2 linked regions of the Aromatoleum petrolei genome follow. The protein of the gene in region 2 interacts with the protein of the main gene of each other region in a pairwise test. Links are inferred from orthologs where the notes say so. Each region holds a gene or a part of one and is shown on either strand. Other genes may lie near its edges. The genes, in order: uvrA and uvrB.

What was found.
Region 1: the proteins of uvrB (region 2) and uvrA interact in binary tests that used the Escherichia coli proteins (3 or more experiments, as listed by UniProt). The link is inferred for Aromatoleum petrolei from one-to-one orthologs.

What each region holds. Positions count from the first base shown.
Region 1 is NZ_CP059560.1:2,070,179-2,073,832, forward strand. What follows is about bases 268-3,604. They hold uvrA (excinuclease ABC subunit UvrA), read left to right. Parts: upstream 268-569; coding sequence 570-3,404; downstream 3,405-3,604. Other genes in these bases: ToN1_RS09430 (MFS transporter), read right to left, coding at 268-435; ToN1_RS09440 (hypothetical protein), read left to right, coding at 3,516-3,604. Also shown: more of ToN1_RS09430, read right to left, coding at 1-267; more of ToN1_RS09440, read left to right, coding at 3,605-3,654. UniProt on the Escherichia coli protein: The UvrABC repair system catalyzes the recognition and processing of DNA lesions. UvrA is an ATPase and a DNA-binding protein. A damage recognition complex composed of 2 UvrA and 2 UvrB subunits scans DNA for abnormalities.
Region 2 is NZ_CP059560.1:1,081,671-1,084,919, forward strand. What follows is about bases 1-2,932. They hold uvrB (excinuclease ABC subunit UvrB), read right to left. Parts: upstream 2,530-2,932; coding sequence 472-2,529; downstream 1-471. Other genes in these bases: ToN1_RS04910 (low molecular weight protein-tyrosine-phosphatase), read right to left, coding at 1-460; ToN1_RS04920 (amino acid aminotransferase), read left to right, coding at 2,701-2,932. Also shown: more of ToN1_RS04920, read left to right, coding at 2,933-3,249. UniProt on the Escherichia coli protein: The UvrABC repair system catalyzes the recognition and processing of DNA lesions. A damage recognition complex composed of 2 UvrA and 2 UvrB subunits scans DNA for abnormalities.

The sequences.
Region 1 (3,654 bases), 990 kb from region 2 along the record:
CGCGAACACCAGCCCGATGCTGGAGCCGATCATCGCCATCACCTTGGTGCGGTGCTGGTCGCGCGTCAGATCCGCCGCGAGCGCGGTGACCGCCGCCGAGATCGCGCCGGCGCCCTGCAGCACCCGCCCCGCGATCACCGTCCCGATGTCGCTGGCGACCGCCGCGACGGCGCTGCCGATCACGAACAGCACGAGTCCGAACACGATCACCGGCTTGCGCCCGAAGCGGTCCGAGGCCACGCCGTAGGCCATCTGCAGAAAGGCCTGCGTCAGCCCGTAGGCACCGATCGCCAACCCGACCAGGGTCAGGTTGTCACCCCCGGGAAGCTGATGCGCGTGCACCGAGAACACCGGCAGGATCAGGAACAGCCCGAGCATGCGCAGCGCGAAGATCGCCGCAAGGCTCGCGCCCGCCCGGCGTTCTGCGGGGGTCATCGGATCGTGCTCGGGTCGGGCCATCGTTCTCAGGGCTGAAACAAAACGGCGATTCTAGCACCCGTCGCCCGCCGGTTTGGCTTGCGTCGACGTTCTCTCGTATAGTGGCGCGTTACCCTTCGTCAGCCCGCCCCATGGACGAAATCCGCATTCGCGGCGCCCGCACCCACAATCTCAAGAACATCAGCCTCGAGCTGCCGCGCAACCGGCTGACCGTGATCACCGGGCTGTCCGGCTCCGGCAAGTCCTCGCTCGCCTTCGACACGCTCTACGCCGAAGGCCAGCGCCGCTACGTCGAATCCCTGTCGGCCTACGCACGCCAGTTCCTGCAGCTGATGGAGAAACCGGACGTCGACCTGATCGAGGGTCTGTCGCCCGCGATCTCGATCGAGCAGAAAGCCACCAGCCACAACCCGCGCTCCACGGTCGGCACGATCACCGAGATCCACGACTACCTGCGCCTGCTCTACGCGCGCGCCGGCACCCCCCACTGCCCCGACCATCCCGAGCACCCGCTGGAGGCGCAGACCGTTTCGCAGATGGTCGACCACGTCCTCGCCCTGCCCGAAGACACGCGCCTGATGATCCTCGCGCCCGTCGTCGCCCACCGCAAGGGCGAGCAGAGCGACCTCTTCGCCGACCTTCGCGCGCAGGGCTTCGTGCGCGTGCGCGTCGATGGCCGCATCGCCGAACTCGACGCCATGCCCGCGCTCGAAAAGGGCCGCCGCCACACCGTCGAAGTCGTCATCGACCGCCTCAAGGTCCGCGCCGACCAGCGCGGCCGCATCGCCGAATCCTTCGAGACCGCGCTGACCCACGCCGACGGCCGCGCCATCGCGGTCGAGATGGACACCGGCACCGAACACCTCTTCTCCGCCCGCTTCGCCTGCCCGGTGTGCAGCTACGCGCTCGCCGAACTCGAGCCGCGCCTCTTCTCGTTCAACAACCCCGCAGGCGCCTGCCCCAAGTGCGACGGCCTCGGCCAGGTCGAATTCTTCGATCCCGCCCGCGTCGTCGCCCACCCCGAGCTCTCGCTCGCCGCCGGCGCGATCCGCGGCTGGGACCGCCGCAACCAGTTCTACTTCCAGATGCTCGCAAGCCTCGCCGACCACTACGGCTTCGACATCGACACCCCGTTCGGCGAATTGCCCGACGAGGTCCGGCAGGTCGTGCTGCACGGCTCCGGCCGCCACAAGATCGCCTTCCGCTACCTCTCCGACGCCGGACGCATGGTCGCCAAGGAACACCCCTTCGAAGGCATCGTCCCCAACCTCGACCGCCGCTACCGCGAGACCGACTCCACCGCCGTGCGCGAGGAGCTCGCCAAGCTCCGCGCCACGCAGGCCTGTCCGAGCTGCCACGGCACACGCCTGCGCACCGAGGCGCGCCATGTGCTCATCGGCGACCGCTCGCTGCACGAAGTCAGCCGCATGCCGCTGGGCGAATGCAAGGCCTTCTTCGACGGCCTCGCTCTTGCCGGCCACCGCGGCCTCGTCGCGGCCAAGATCGTCAAGGAGATCTCCGACCGGATCAGCTTCCTGATCAACGTCGGCCTCGACTACCTCTCGCTCGACCGCTCCGCCGACACCCTTTCCGGCGGCGAAGCGCAGCGCATCCGCCTCGCCAGCCAGATCGGCTCCGGCCTCACCGGCGTCATGTACGTCCTCGACGAGCCCTCCATCGGCCTGCACCAGCGCGACAACGACCGCCTGCTCGGCACGCTGCGTCAGCTGCGCGACCTCGGCAACACCGTCATCGTCGTCGAGCACGACGAAGACGCCATCCGCTGCGCCGACTACGTGGTGGACATGGGTCCCGGCGCCGGCGTGCACGGCGGCGAGATCGTCGCGCGCGGCACCCCGGCCGAGATCGTCGCGAGCGACGCGTCGCTCACCGGCGCCTACCTCGCCGGCCGCTACACCATTCCCGTCCCGAGACGCCGCTCCGCCCCCGATCCCGAACGCCACCTGCGACTCGAGGGCTGCACCGGCAACAATCTCAAGAATGTCGAACTGACCATCCCTGTCGGCCTGTTCACCTGCATCACCGGCGTCTCCGGCTCAGGCAAATCGACTCTCATCAACGACACCCTGTACGCGCTCGCCGCCCGGCACCTCTACGGCTCGACCACGGAACCTGCCCCGTTCAGCGCCGTGCACGGCCTCGACCACTTCGACAAGGTCATCAACGTCGACCAGAGCCCCATCGGCCGCACCCCGCGCTCCAACCCCGCGACCTACACCGGCCTGCTGACGCCCGTGCGCGAACTCTTCGCCGGCGTCCCGGACGCACGCGCGCGCGGCTACGGCCCCGGCCGCTTCTCCTTCAACGTCAAGGGAGGCCGCTGCGAAGCCTGCCAGGGCGACGGCATGATCAAGGTGGAAATGCACTTCCTGCCCGACATGTACGTCCCCTGCGACGTGTGTCACGGCAAACGCTACAACCGCGAGACGCTGGAGATCCGCTACAAGGGCAAGACCATCTACGAGGTGCTCGACATGACGGTCGAGAACGCCCTCGAATTCTTCCGCGCTGTCCCGACCGTCGCGCGCAAGCTCGAAACGCTGATGGACGTCGGCCTCGGCTACATCCGCCTGGGCCAGAGCGCCACCACGCTGTCCGGCGGCGAAGCCCAGCGCGTCAAGCTCGCGCTGGAGCTCTCCAAGCGCGACACCGGCCGCACCCTCTATATCCTCGACGAACCCACCACCGGCCTGCACTTCCGCGACATCGAACTCCTGCTCGGCGTACTCCACCGCCTGCGCGACCACGGGAACACCATCGTCGTCATCGAGCACAACCTCGACGTCATCAAGACCGCCGACTGGCTGGTAGACCTCGGCCCCGAAGGGGGCGACCGCGGTGGCCGCATCCTGTGCAGCGGCCCGCCCGAAGCGCTCGCTGCCCACCCCGACAGCCACACCGGCCGCTACCTCAAACGGATGCTTGCCCCACCGTCATGCGCCTGAATACAGCAACGTGGGTATTCGCGCTTACAATTTGAAGCGAAACCACCGCGAGTATTCCGGACAATACGGCGACCGCCGCGAGGCGCCGCCCGCAAAATCAAGGAGAAGCTCATGCCCGCAGTCCCGAATGACGTACAGGCCGTCTTCCTCGACCGCATCGAACGTCGCGTCAAGATCCTGAAGACCCTTCTGGACGCCGGCCTGGGCGTCTATCAAGCGGCGGAGGAGCCGCAGCGCAAGCGCGCAATCG
Region 2 (3,249 bases):
GCTGCAAGGCGTCGAGCAGCCCTCCGACCGCATCTTCGCAGTAGTCGAGCACCAGATCGAAGCCCCGATCGCCGCCATAGTAGGGGTCCGGCACCTCCTCAGCATTGAAGCGGCGTGCGTAGCTCATGAAGAGCCTGACCTTGTCGCGATGCGCGTCGGGGCAACTGCGCTCCATGATCTCAAGATGCCCCCCATCCATCGCGAGCAACAGATCGAAGGTCTCGAAATCCCCTGGTTCAAGCTTGCGCGCCCGCAGCATCGACAGATCATAGCCGCGCTTTTCGGCCGCCTTGCGCGTGCGCGGATCGGGTGCCTCGCCCACGTGATAGCCGTGTGTCCCGGCCGACTCGACCTCGATGACACCCTCAAGCCCCGCCGCACGAATTGCGTGGCGTGCCACCCCTTCAGCGGTAGGCGACCTACAAATATTGCCGGTACAGACGAACAGGATTCTGGTCACGAGCTCACCTCTCACTCCGTCCCGTGCTGATCCGCGCCAAACGCACGCTGACGCAGCCGGAACAACTCATCGCGGGCAGCCGCAGCCTTTTCGAATTCGAGGTTGCGCGCATGCTCCTGCATTTCCTTCTCAAGTTTGCGTATCGCCTTCGCAACGGCCTTCTCGTCCATCGCAAAATATTCGGCCCGCGCCTCCTGCGCTACCGTCGCATTGCGCTCGTCGCTGCTCGAGTAAACACCATCGATGATGTCCTTGATGCGTTTGCTCACGGTCTTGGGGACGATCCCGTGCTCGGCGTTGAATGCGAGCTGCTTCGCCCGACGCCGATCCGTCTCCTCCATTGCGGCGCGCATCGAGCGTGTCACCACGTCCGCATACAGGATGGCACGGCCGTGGATATGCCGTGCAGCCCGCCCGATCGTCTGGATCAGCGAGCGCTCCGAACGCAGAAAGCCCTCCTTGTCGGCATCGAGAATTGTCACGAGCGACACCTCGGGAATATCCAGGCCTTCGCGCAGCAGGTTGATGCCCACCAGCACATCGAACTCCCCGAGACGCAGGTCGCGGATGATCTCGACACGCTCGACGGTATCGATATCCGAGTGCAGATAGCGCACGCGGATGCCGTTCTCGGCAAGGTAATCGGTGAGATCTTCGGCCATCCGCTTCGTCAGCGTCGTGACCAGCACGCGTTCCCCCACGGCGATTCGGCGCTTCGCCTCGGACAGCAGATCGTCGACCTGCGTGCTCGCGGGCCGCACTTCGACGGCGGGGTCGATCAGCCCCGTCGGGCGCACAACCTGCTCGACGACCTGCCCCTGATGCGTCGCCTCGTAGTCGGCCGGCGTCGCCGAGACGAAGATTGTCTGAGGCATCAGGCGCTCGAACTCCTCGAACTTCAGCGGCCGGTTATCGAGTGCCGAAGGCAGGCGGAAACCGTATTCGACAAGATTCTCCTTGCGCGAACGATCCCCCTTGTACATGCCCCCCACCTGCGGAATCGCCACGTGGGACTCGTCGACGAACAGCAAGGCATCCGGCGGCAGATAGTCGATCAGCGTCGGCGGCGGCTCGCCCGGCCCGCGCCCCGACAAATGGCGCGAGTAGTTCTCGATGCCCTTGCAGAACCCCATCTCGTTGAGCATTTCCAGATCGAAACGCGTGCGCTGCTCGATGCGTTGCGCCTCCACCAGCTTGGCCGAGCGCTGAAAGTAGCTGACACGATCGCGCAGTTCCTCCTTGATGGCCTCGATCGCCTGCAGCACCGTCGCGCGCGGCGTGACATAGTGGCTGGACGGGTAAACGGTGAAGCGGACAAGCTTCTGCTTGAGGTGCCCGGTAAGAGGATCGAACAGCGTGAGGTGTTCGATCTCGTCGTCGAACATCTCGATCCGCACCGCATACTCCGCATTTTCCGCCGGAAACACGTCAATGACGTCACCGCGGACGCGGAAGGTTCCCCGTCGGAAGTCGATGTCGGAGCGCGTGTACTGCATCGCCACGAGCCGCTGCACGAGGTCCCGATGAGCAATCCGTTCGCCCTCGCGCAAGTGCAGGATCATCGCGTGGTAATCGACCGGATCGCCGATACCGTAGATGCACGACACCGTCGCGACGATTACGACGTCTCGCCGCTCCATCAGGCTCTTGGTCGCCGACAGGCGCATCTGCTCGATGTGCTCGTTGATGCTCGAATCCTTCTCGATGAAGAGATCGCGCGACGGCACGTAGGCTTCCGGCTGATAGTAATCGTAGTAGGAAACGAAGTACTCGACCGCATTCTCGGGAAAAAACTCCCGGAATTCGGCGTACAGCTGCGCGGCAAGTGTCTTGTTCGGCGCCAGTATCAGGGCGGGCCTGCCGCAGCGCGCGATCACGTTTGCCATCGTGTAGGTCTTACCCGAGCCGGTCACGCCGAGCAGAGTCTGGAACATCAGACCGTCCGACAAGCCCTCGGTCAGCAGATCGATCGCGACCGGCTGATCGCCGGCGGGCGCAAAGGGCTGATGGAGCCTGAAAGGACTCCCTTCGAAAGTGACCACCGGAACACTGCCCGTCGTACTCGTCATGCTAGAATTTCCGGCTTGTTTCAAGCGCTTGCCCGACTGCCGAAACAGATGGGACAGGACCTGGCAAACACGCATTATTTCGCAAAATGCGGCACAAGGCACGGCTGATGGACCGGTACCAACGCGCCAGGTTCAGTCCTCCGCGCCTCCCGCGCAACATGGAGTTGTTTTATGCCCGCTTCGATCTTCGCCGCCGTCGAGATGGCGCCCCGTGACCCGATCCTCGGACTGAACGAGGCGTTCAACGCCGATGCGCGCACCGACAAGGTGAACCTCGGCGTCGGCGTCTACTACGACGACAACGGCAAGATTCCGCTGCTCGCAGCCGTCAGGACGGCCGAAAAGGCGCGCCTCGAAGCAATGCCGCCGCGCGGCTACCAGCCGATCGAAGGCCCCGCCGCATACAACACCGCCGTGCAGAACCTGCTCTTCGGCAAGGATTCGCACCTCATCGCCAACGGCCAGGTTGTCACCGTTCAGGCGCTGGGCGGCACCGGTGCCCTGAAGGTCGGCGCCGACTACATCAAGCGCCTGCTCCCGGGAGCAACCGTATATATCTCCGACCCCAGCTGGGAAAACCACCGCGCGCTGTTCGAGTCTGCCGGCTTCCCGGTCGAGAACTATCCGTATTACGAACCGAGCACCCGCGGCGTGAATTTCGCGGGCATGAAAGCCAAGCTCGAACAGCTTGCCCCGGGCTCGGTCGTCGTGCTACATGCC